One region of the Fictibacillus sp. S7 genome, then DNA from elsewhere that is predicted to be linked to it. Evidence: riboswitches for the same ligand, from Rfam matches in the RefSeq annotation. Region 1 holds a riboswitch; the other holds the start of a gene.
What was found. A riboswitch is a leader RNA that binds a small molecule or an ion and turns the genes downstream of it on or off. The one in region 1 is predicted to bind S-adenosylmethionine.
Positions count from the first base shown of each region.

Region 1 (5,923 bases):
GCTTCTAAAAAAGTTGACGGCATCTCCGGTGGCTATATCAACCATGAACAAATTTTGCTGAAAAAAGAGGGGCACCCTGTCCGATCCATCGATCCAGTAAAATACGGAGTGCCTGATTATTATGAGCTGGTACTTGTTTCGAGCGAAGATGGATTGAAGAAAAACAGGAAGCTTTACCAAAAATTTTGGCGGGCTCTTTCAAAAGGACAAAAGGATGTACAAGAGCATCCGGAGAACGCGTTGAATATTTTATTTCAGCATGAAAACAAAGAGTTTCCCCTGGATCAAAAGGTAGAAAAGAAAAGCCTTCGAATTCTTCTGCCCTTGATGGACAGTGGCAGCAAACCCTTTGGGTATGAGGATCAAAAGTCGTGGAATAAGGTTTCAGAGTGGCTTTATGAGACAGATATGATCAAAAAGAAAATAGATACCCAAAAAGCCTATATTAATCTGGAAAAATAACAGAGTAGACTCCGCCTTGTTTGGTTATGTTAAGTACCAGGCAAGGAGGTGTCCGGCATGGCCAAAAATGAAAAAATCCGCAAGCAAAACGCGGAGCAGCGAAAAGGAAAGGCGGATATTCCGAAGGGAACGTTTGCTGATCCAATTGCCAATCAGGATGATATCGCCGAAATCAAGAACAACAAGGACAGCCAATAACGAAGAACACGCCCTGATTTCAGGAGCGTGTTTTTTTGATTTTGTTGTATGCTAGAAAGAAGAATAGGGGGTGCGGGAATGCTGATATGGGAACAGAGCGGGCTGGAGAAAGTGATGGATGAACTAGAGATTATGAACTCCAATCCATTTTATAATGAGCTGTTTTACGGGAAAGGCAAAGTGGACCCGAAGGATGGCAAGCCGTGGCTGGGTTTCCTGATGGTTGCCAAATCCTGTCAAAACCAGGGATTGGCAAAAAAGCTTTATACGGAATGCGAAAATGAGTTAAGAAAGACGAAGCTCCACGTATTGCGGCTCGGAATCTTAACGGGTAATGCTCCTGCGTTGAGCTTTTGGAGCGGAATGGGCTTCAGAGAAATCGAAATTAAAGAAAACGAGGGGGGGAAAATACATATTTTTGAAAAACAATTTTAACCCTTCTGATGCTCCTCCCTTTTTCCTAAACTGCCAATTTTCCACATATTGATGGTCAGGCGTGCATATCTTCATTGGTATGAAAAAAAGTTAAACTGCCTTAATATGTGCTTAATCATTGCGGGTTAAAATGGCAGGGAAAAGGAATAGGAGTGGAAAGGTATGAAGACATACTGCTTTTTGCAGGAAAAAATGAATTCCAGAACAATATCAAAGCTTGTTCATAAAGCGAACGAATTTGAAGAGTGTCAAATCTATTTCGAATTCGATAACTGCCAGATGAATGCCAAAAGCATGTTAAGCATGAGTAAACTCTCAGGCATGGCTGGCTTGTGCTGTATAACAGCGCAAGGACAGGATCAGCAGGATGCCCTTGAAGGAATACGTGAGATTTGTGCAGGAAAATTAGTGTAGCCTTATGCGCCTGAAAATTCCTGGGACCCTTTAATGGCTTTGGCCATCACTTTTACAGATTTTGCTTTTCATATCGCTGCGAGTGAAAGTTTCAGTGGAACGGTAATCACCAAATCCTTCATCATGGCTCTGGTGCCTTCACTGCTGATCATGTTTTATCTTGAACGGAAAAATAGGTCCAGGAGCGGTTGACGCTCTTCTTCCTCCATGATAAAGTAAGACTAATTTAAAAAAGCTTATCCAGAGCGGTGGAGGGAAAGGCCCGATGAAACCCGGCAACCTTCAGGCAGATTGTCTGAAAAGGTGCCAAGTCCTTCAAAGGTACAACTTTGAGCGATAAGAGATGAAACCGGAATGTAACTCTCTTATCATCGATAAGGGAGTTTTTTAGTACTAAAAAAGTCATTTGCTACATAACATGTTTCAATCTCATATGTACTCTTATCCAGAGCGGCGGAGGGAAAGGCCCTATGAAGCCCGGCAACCTACAGGCATATTGCCTGAAAAGGTGCTACTACCTGCAGGAGAAATCCTGGATGATAAGAGGAGGCCGTGACGCCCTCTTCTTAGGAAGGGGGCTTTTTTCATTTCGGAGCTATTCTCGAGAGGTAAGCTTATCCAATCAAACAAAGGGAGAGATATCATTGAGTGAAATTAAAATTGCATTGCTGGGACTGGGAACTGTGGGAACCGGGGTATATTCCTCATTGTTAAAAAGAAAACCTGAGATTGAACAGTTGCTGGGAAAAAAGATCCGTCTGTCAGGAATATTGATTAAAAATCCGGCAAAACCGAGGTCCGACTTTCAGAAAGCGCCATTATACTCAGAGTTTGAAAAAATTCTGGGTAAAGAGGCGCCAGATGTGGTCATTGAAGCCATCGGGGGAATTGAACCGGCCAAAACGTACATTACCCGGTCACTGGAAGCAGGGTGCCATGTAATTTCCGCCAACAAAGACCTGATTGCCCGTCATGGAGAAGAGCTAACAAGCCTTGCGAAAGCAAGAGGAGCACGCTTTGTATATGAAGCAAGTGTAGGCGGCGGCATCCCGGTGTTAAGGACACTGAGGGAGCTTTTGCGAATCAATAAAGTACAGCACGTGGAGGGAATATTGAATGGAACGTCCAATTTTATTCTCTCGCACATGAGAACAACTGGATCTACGTTCCCGGAAGCTCTGGAACTCGCCCAGCAAAAGGGATATGCAGAACCTGACCCGACGAATGATATTGAAGGGCTGGATGCTTTTTATAAAGCCATGGTGCTGAGTAAGTGGATTTATGGTGAACAGCCGTTATGGGAGGAAGCCGAGGTAAAGGGAATTGGAAATGTGCGTCTTGAGGAAATACAGCTCGCAGAACAGCTTGGACTGCGCCTAAAACATCTGGTGCTCCTGGATGACAGTCTCGAGCTGAAGGTGAAACCGGTGTTGGTAGACAGTGAACATCCGCTTTATGGAGTGGAAGGAGTGGACAATGCGGTCCGTATTCAGACGGATCTTCTTGGCTGTTTAACCTTACAGGGACCAGGTGCAGGGGCTGAAGCAACAGCAAGTGCCATCGTGGAAGATTTTTTATCCCTGTATGAGACGGGCAGCGTTTATCAGGACAAACCGGCCGTATCTGAAGTCGTTCATAAGAAACAGTCCAAAGAGGGAACAACCTATCTTTTGTTTGGTGAAAAAGAACACATTTCGGGAGATACAATTTCTGCACTGCAGCTTCAAGGAGCAGTACTTGATACGGTTTCCCTGCCGGATTCCTCTCTCATCGCGTTCCTGTACGCTGGAGATTTGCCTGTAAGCACATTGCATTTCACCAGCATTTATCCTGTGAGACTCTCGGCTGCAAGCGAGGTTGCTGAGGAAGTTCTATTATAAAAAAATAAAAAGATCCAGGCGGACAACCGCCTGGATCTTTTTTGCTGCTTGAACGATTAGCAGCTGCTGCTGCTTTCACAGCCGCCGTGGCCGTGACCGGACCAGCATGAACAGCCGATGATGATCAAGAGGATGAACAATACGATGATGATCGCAAATCCTCTTCCGCCGCCATAACCGTAACCGCCGTAACCGCCGCATCCGCCGCCATAACCATACCCATAAGAAGCCGTTGACACAGGTACGTTTAACGGAGCGTTAATTGGTGCATTAATCGGTGAGTTTGCATACATTTAAAATTCCTCCTTTAATATCCAATTCCAACATTCTCGATACAGTATATGTAGGAGGCATCACTCGGTCTGGACGTTTGCCTTGTTGGCAAGCCTAATTACCGTGCAATGAAAAACGCACACTTTAGGGGAAACCAAAAGCGTGCGTGCAGATTACTGCGCGAGCAGTGCTTCTATTTCTTTTTTCATATCCTTCGGTGAGGTTTGAGGAGAATGGCGGGATACGACTGCTCCTTGTTTGTTCACCAGGAATTTGGTGAAGTTCCATTTAATTGCCTTTGATCCTAAAATCCCGGGTGCTTCACTGGTTAAGTAGGTAAAGAGAGGGTGTGCATGATCGCCTTTTACATCCACCTTGGCAAACATCGGGAAGGTCACTCCGTAATTCAACTGGCAAAATTCCTGGATTTCCTCTTCATTTCCAGGTTCCTGGCCAGCAAACTGGTTGCATGGGAACCCCAGGATCTCAAGACCCTGATCTTTGAATTCATCGTAAAGCGCCTGAAGTTCCTTATATTGCGGAGTAAATCCGCACTTACTGGCTGTATTGACGATAACCAATACCTTACCTTCATACTCCTGAAGTGATTTTTCCTCGCCCATGATTGTCTTCGCATGATATTCGTAAACAGACATAGCATCCTCCCGTATGTACGTATTAACATTCATAGTAATAGTGTAGTAGTTTTATGGCCGAAAAGAAAATAAAACGCTTTCTTTTTCAGGGACTAATAGCATGGGACCAGGGTTGCTATTTAGTTACATGGAATCATTTTATGGTCAACAAACAATAAAAGACAAAATATTCCTTCAATTCACTTTATACTGTAACTAACTTACATATTTTGCATAACAGTCGATTATTGGAGGCGATAAAATTGAAAAGTCGAAAGACAAAGAAAAAGCTCATAGCTGTGTCGATGGCTGCTGCCATTCTGCTGCCTTTGCAGCTAGCTACCGTCCATGCGGCCAGCCCTTCCACAACGGCAAAGAATGAAGCCATGGTGGTAAAAATCCATCTGAAGAACCGTGCGGACCTGGACAAACTACTAAGCTATGGAATTGATCTTACGGAAAACCTTGACCAGCATGCAGGCCAGGGAATGGAAGCTGACGCTATCCTGACCAAAGAAGAGATGGAAATTTTGCAATTAAGAGGGTACAAGACGGATGTTATTTCCACCCAGCATGAAATTCAAACCTTGAGGCAGGAGCGCCAATTTACGGTTCAGCAGGAAAAAGACCTGGCAGCAGCCAAGGACAAGGTTACCATTTTACGAGCCAACTATTTTACAAGCCAGGGCGGCAAATTCCTGTATGTCGAGGCGAAGACGGATGCAGGCTCTCTCAACTCAACCGTACTTACCGCAACATGGGACAAAGGAAAGAATACGGCACCTGGATCAGGTGGAACAGCAGCGCTTGAACGAATAGAGGACGCGGATGTCTATATGTATCATTCGATGCTGCTGCCAGTGGACACCCGTCCTTCAACCGTTAACATTACGAGCAGTCTTGGCGGCATCATGGAAGCAAAAGTGACTGACTGGATCGGTGGCAAAAAACCAACTCCAGGTAAACATTATGTATCGGATTTTACAGACCATTATATGACCCCAACCGAGCTCGATCAGCGGATCAACAAGCTGGCAAAGCAATTTTCCAGTATTGCGGAAATTGTGGAGCTGCCATATGAGACCAATGGTTACCGCAGAAAGGCACAGACAATAATTGGAGATCAGGCGAATCCCGCTTCGGCTGTCGTCATTACCTCGAAAAAGTGGGGCCATGAAGGCGGAAACAGCATCAGCCTCCAGGCAGTAAAGCAGGAGGGCGCAAATCTTCCGCTGTCCATTGATACAAAGGAAAACACGATTGTTGTCAAACTGGCGACTGATCCCGCCGGACAAAGTTCGAGTAAAGCAAAAGACGTGATTCAAAAAATTAACGCAGAGGCAGGAAGTCTCGTTACCGCCACCTCCTTTAGAGGCAGCAGTGGAGAAGGTCTTGTAGCCTCAACGGAAAAATTGAAGCTCACGGATGGCTTAAAAGCGCCGGAGTCGATTTCGCGCGAACCGCATACAATGAAAGCAATTCGGATCGGAAAACATCGGGATGGCTCGAAAGCCGGCGTTCTCCTTTATTCACAGGAGCATGCCCGTGAGTGGGTGACACCGCTCGTATCCGTGGAAACGGCGGAAAGATTGCTCAGAAACTACAGTACAGACAAAGCGACACGCA
Region 1 is NZ_QJKL01000001.1:2,113,052-2,118,974, reverse strand. It holds gene DMO16_RS10835 (ABC transporter substrate-binding protein) at 1-462, shown strand, start outside; gene DMO16_RS24280 (hypothetical protein) at 520-660, shown strand; gene DMO16_RS10830 (GNAT family N-acetyltransferase) at 739-1,095, shown strand; gene DMO16_RS10825 (HPr family phosphocarrier protein) at 1,258-1,509, shown strand; SAM riboswitch class I at 1,743-1,852, shown strand; SAM riboswitch class I at 1,948-2,055, shown strand; gene DMO16_RS10820 (homoserine dehydrogenase) at 2,154-3,389, shown strand; gene yjcZ (sporulation protein YjcZ) at 3,446-3,628, opposite strand; gene DMO16_RS10810 (glutathione peroxidase) at 3,836-4,318, opposite strand; gene DMO16_RS10805 (M14 family metallopeptidase) at 4,561-5,923, shown strand, end outside.

Region 2 (5,923 bases), 650 kb from region 1:
AAGAAAGTCATTTTCCTCTTTCAGCGCCATCATGCTCATTTCTGCTTCCGCCATGGCGACGCCTGACCAATAATCCGGATAACCCGGATCCGGAACTAAAGCAGTATCTCCTTTGTTCAGAAAACACTGTGCAACTTCTACGAGACCAGCTTTTCCGCCAAACAGCACAGCCACTTCTTTTTTGGGATCAACCTCTACCCCAAACTCATTTTTATAGTAAACAGCTACCGCTTCTTTCAAAAAATCATATCCCCGAAAAGGAGAATATTTGTGGTACTGAGGATTAACCGCTGCCTCTTGCAAGGCAGCAACAATATGAGGAGGTGTCGGCTGGTCAGGGTTTCCCTGTCCGAGATTAATCACATCATGCCCCTGTGCGGCAACCGCACTCACTTTTCCCACAAGCTTGGCAAAAAATTGTTCAGGCAGGCGTTTTAACGCATCTGCTTGCTGGAAACGTTTCACATTCACACATCCTGTCATTCGTAATTTTCTTGAAATTCTAATCCAATATGTTATACGCTTATTGAAAATCTGTCAAAACGTTTTAATGGGGGATACGCATGAAACTGAATGTAGCACTGATCCAAATGGACATCCAGCTCGGATTGCCGGAAGAGAATATTAAGAAAGCCGTACAAAGAATTGAAGAAGCCTCAAAACAAAACGCAGATATCGTCGTACTGCCGGAACTCTGGACGACCGGCTATGATTTGGAGCGTCTTGTTGAAATTGGAGACGCCAACGGGGATAATCTGAAAAAGCTGATGAGCGGTTTAGCACGGCAGCACCGCATCAATATCGTTGCCGGCTCTGTTGCCAATAAAACAGACAATGGCATTTTTAACACACTTTACGCCTTTAATCGCGAGGGTGAGCAGATTGGAGAGTACAGCAAACTGCATTTGATTCGCCTTATGCAGGAAGAGAAGTTCATTGCCCCCGGTTCCACCAAGGGGAATTTTATGCTGGAGAACATTCCGGCTGCAGGAGTCATCTGTTATGACATCCGTTTTCCGGAATGGATCCGCGCCCATGTTCTCGATGGTGCCTCCCTTCTGTTCGTGCCGGCCGAATGGCCTGCCCAAAGGCTCTCTCACTGGCGAAATCTCTTAATTACGAGAGCCATTGAAAACCAATGCTTTGTGATCGCATGCAACAGAATCGGCCGGGATAACAATAACGCCTTTGCCGGCCACTCGATCATCATCGATCCGTGGGGAGACGTCATCGCTGAAGCAGATGGTGAAAATGAAACCATTTTATTTGCCGAGATCGAGACGGATCTCGTTGATGAAGTCAGAAGCAGAATCCCCATTTTTGAGGACCGCAGACCCGAACACTATTAATCTTCTTGAAAATTGCAATTGACAGCTTCCTTTGAAAGCTGTATGATAGCCATTGTAAATTATTATTGCATTCTGTGTTTTCTAACAACTTAATGATGAATGTCTCTTATCAAGAGCAGGTGGAGGGAATTTGGCCCGATGAAACCCAGCAACCGACCGTAATACCATTGTGAAATGGGGCGTCTTTATTTGAAGCCTGGACTTCCAGTATGGCACGGTGCTAATTCCAGCAAAGCTTAAGCTTTGCAAGATAAGAGGCGTGGAAACTATACATCCAGGCCTCTTTTCTTCAAGAAAAGAGGCCTTTTTTACATTTATCCTTCGGAGGTAAACCCTATGGCAACGTCAACAAAACAAGCCTACACACCGCTCAATGAGCAAACCGTGATCGAACTATCCCAAAAACTCGGCCTGTTCAGTGATTACAGATCCATTGAGGTCAATGAGATCGGTGACGGCAATTTGAATCTTGTATTCCGGCTGGTCGAACCGTCTACCCAAAAATCGGTTATTATCAAGCAGGCGCTCCCTTATGCCAAAGTCGTTGGAGAGAGCTGGCCGCTTACCCTGGACAGGGCACGTATTGAAAGTGATTCACTGAAAAAATTTGCTGAGTTCGCGTCTGAACATGTTCCCCAAGTCCTTTATACCAACAACGACCTGGCCGTTACTGTCATGGAGGATCTGTCCTCTCATGTGATTCTGCGCAAAGGCTTGATTGATGGAGTAACCTACCCGAACCTGGCTCAACATATTGGAACTTTCATTGCGAAAAACCTGTTCTACACCAGTGATTTTTATTTACATCCGTTTGAGAAAAAAAGATTGGTCCAGCAGTTTACCAATCCTGAGCTATGCAAAATAACCGAAGATCTCGTGTTTACCGATCCATTTTATAATATTGAAACCAATGATTATCCTGCAGAACTGCAGGATGCCGTTTCAGAACTCTGGAATGATTCGGGCCTAAGAAACAAAGCGGCCCGGCTCAAACTTAAATTTTTGACACATGCCGAAGCATTGCTTCATGGAGATCTGCATTCAGGGAGTATTTTTGTAACAGAGGAATCCACCAAAATTATCGACTCTGAATTTGCCTACTACGGTCCACAAGGATTTGATATCGCTCACTTTTTTGCGAATATCGCAATGAACCATATCGCTCAGCGGGCTCATATCAAAGACGGAGAAAAACGGGCCGAATACCAGCTGTACCTTTCCGGCTTAATCAGAGACACATGGATTACCTTTACGGATACATACAAAGAACTCTGGAGAAACGAGGGTGTGGAGCTGGCAACCAAACTCCCGGGTTTTGAAGATGAAGTCCTGGAGAGCATATTTACAGATATGGTCGGTTTCGCGGGCTGTGAAGTCATCCGCCGGACCATTGGCCTGGCTCATGTTGCAGACCTGGATTCCATTGCTGATTTCGATGAACAAATCATCCTTAAAAAGAAGGCTCTTAAACTCGGTCGGGATTGGATCAAGAACAAACAACGAATAAAAAATATTGAAGAATTTATTACCAGCATCAGGAGTGTTTAATTTATATGAGTACAACAGAAACGCAAATTTCATCTTTACGCTATAAAGGGGATCACCTGCTTCTTTTGGATCAGCAGCAGCTGCCCCATCATACGGTTTATATTAATGTCACCACCATTGAACAGGTTTGGGACTGCATCAAAAAATTGAACGTGAGAGGTGCTCCGGCCATTGGAATTGCTGCCGCCTTTGGAATCGTTCTTTGGGCAAAAAGCCACACCTCCCTTTCTTTCGTTGAATTTAAAGAACAGTTGAACCGTCAAACCGCTTTTCTTTCGACATCCAGACCTACGGCTGTCAATTTATTTTGGGCACTTGACCGCATTACAGCTTCGGTTGCCAATGTCCGCGAGACGAAAGAGGCAGTTGAACGCATTGAACAGGAAGCCCTTCTGATTCAGAAGGAAGATGAGGAGATTTGCCGCAAAATCGGCGAGAACGGATTAACCCTGCTAAGCGACGGCGACCGCCTCATGACCCACTGCAACGCAGGCGGGATTGCAACGGCAAAATATGGTACGGCGCTCGCTCCTCTTTATTTGGCAAAAGAAAAGGGATGGAATCTCTCGGTATACGCCAATGAAACACGCCCCGTTTTCCAGGGAGCCCGATTAACCGCGTGGGAATTAAAACAGGCCGGAGTTGACGTTACGCTGATTACGGATAACATGGCTGCTCATACATTAAAAACAAAACAGGTCAGTGCTGTAATCGTTGGATGTGACCGGGTTGCTGCCAATGGAGATACAGCCAATAAAATCGGGACGTTCGGACTTGCACTCCAGGCAAAGGCGCTTGGCATTCCTTTTTATGTTGCCTCTCCCCTTTCAACGATCGACCTGCACACCCCGACTGGCGATGACATTCCGATTGAAGAACGTCCTGCAGAGGAAATCACCCATGTACAAGGTGTGCCTATTGCACCTAAAGGGGTAAAAGTTTTCAATCCAGCTTTTGATGTAACGCCTCACGAGTACATCACAGCCATTATTACGGAAAAAGGCATTGCCCGCGGGAATTATAAGAAAGCACTGGCGAAATTAAAAAAATAACCACATACAAAAAAGCTCGTACTCCTTCATGACAGTTCCTGGGGGTACGAACTTTTTCTTTTTTTTTAAAAATGCATTGGCAAAACTGAATATCCGTAATAAAAGACAAGGGCCAATGCCAAAATGAGCGTAATCCAGCGGGACTTTTTATCCTCATTTCGTTTTGCACCCAGCAGCATCACTTCAAACAAGCCGATAACTGCCAGACCCAGGATCCCTTTAATAATGAGCGGTCCCATATTTACCGCACCTGCCTGGATCCACTGATAGATAAGCATCCCACCAGAAAAGATGGTAGTTATGTACAGAAGACGGAGAATCATATGCAAAATGCGGGAAATTTTTTTATTTTTTCTTTTGTATAGGGTATAAGTCAGAAAAAATAAAACAAGCGCAGCCGCCCATGAAAAAACGTGGAAGTGTAACATATTTATTTCCTCCTGTGTATAATCCTTCACTTTACTATACCATGAAGCGTGCCGGCGCGCTTCACGAGCGGAAGTAAGGCTAGGAAGAAAGCCTTTTCATTGCTATAATGTAAAAGAATTCACAATACTAAGATTGGAGTGAGAGATATGATTAAAACAGAAAACATCATCTCCAAAACAGAACAATACGGGGCGAAGAATTATCACCCACTTCCAATTGTCATCTCCAAAGGCGAAGGCGTATGGGTTTATGATCCGGAAGGCAACAAATATATGGATATGCTGAGCGCATATTCAGCCGTGAACCAGGGGCACCGGCATCCGAAGATCATTCAGGCGTTAAAGGACCAGGCAGACCGCATCACCCTGACTTCACGTGCTTTTCATAATGACCAGCTTGGAAACTTTTATGAAAAAGTAACGAAACTCACAGGCAAAAATATGGTATTGCCGATGAACACAGGGGCAGAAGCAGTTGAAACCGCAATTAAAACGGTCCGCCGTTGGGCGTATGACGTGAAAGGTGTTCAAGCCAATCAGGCGGAAGTCATTGCTTGCGAAGGAAACTTCCACGGACGTACAATGACGGCCGTTTCCATGTCTTCTGATGAAGAGTACAAACGAGGATTTGGTCCGATGCTGCCAGGAATCAAGTTGATTCCTTACGGTGACCTCGAAGCGTTGAAGCAAGCCATCACACCGAATACGGCTGCTTTTATTTTGGAACCCATTCAGGGAGAAGCCGGCATTGTCATTCCTCCTGAAGGCTTCCTGAAACAAGCTCGTGAGCTTTGCCGGGAAAACAATGTCCTTTTTGTCGCGGATGAAATTCAATCTGGTTTGGGACGATCCGGAAAGCTGTTTGCCTGCGACTGGGAAGATGTTGTTCCTGACGTGTACATTCTCGGAAAAGCATTGGGCGGCGGGGTAATGCCAATTTCCTGCGTAGCTGCTGACAACGATATTCTTGGGGTGTTCAATCCAGGAAGCCATGGCTCCACATTTGGAGGCAACCCACTGGCTTCAGCGGTATCCATTGCCTCACTGGAGGTTATAGAAGAAGAAAACCTGGTGAGCCGTTCCCTTGAGCTCGGCGAGCACTTTTTGAATGAGTTAACGTCTATTAAGAATCCGAAGATTACCGAAGTACGTGGCCGAGGGTTATTTATTGGCGTGGAGCTGAGCGAGGCGGCCCGTCCATATTGTGAGAAGCTGAAAGAAGAAGGTCTTCTTTGCAAAGAAACCCATGAAAATGTCATCCGGTTTGCACCTCCTCTCATTATTTCTGAAGAGGACCTCAACTGGGCGATCGAACGTATCAAAAAAGTCTTGTCGGTATAAGTGTTATAGCAAACAGAAACAGGCTGGAAGTCATCCAGCCTGTTTTTTGTGGTTTAATCGGTGGGGAGTGAGTTGTCTGATTATTCAGTTATGTCCAATTATTTCTTTCCCCCCAATATCTTCACTTTTAGCTTAATAAATTTGAAACCTGCTGAATTCTCCATAAAAAGCTTCAGCTCTGCATCAAATTCGCAGTGCTGAAGCT
Region 2 is NZ_QJKL01000001.1:1,465,668-1,471,590, forward strand. It holds gene DMO16_RS07450 (pyridoxal phosphate-dependent aminotransferase) at 1-465, opposite strand, end outside; gene DMO16_RS07455 (carbon-nitrogen family hydrolase) at 564-1,349, shown strand; SAM riboswitch class I at 1,453-1,606, shown strand; gene mtnK (S-methyl-5-thioribose kinase) at 1,686-2,897, shown strand; gene mtnA (S-methyl-5-thioribose-1-phosphate isomerase) at 2,903-3,949, shown strand; gene DMO16_RS07470 (DUF1516 family protein) at 4,015-4,377, opposite strand; gene DMO16_RS07475 (ornithine--oxo-acid transaminase) at 4,525-5,718, shown strand.
Region 2: linked by a shared signal. The riboswitch ahead of mtnK (S-methyl-5-thioribose kinase) and the one ahead of DMO16_RS10820 (homoserine dehydrogenase) in region 1 are both predicted to bind S-adenosylmethionine.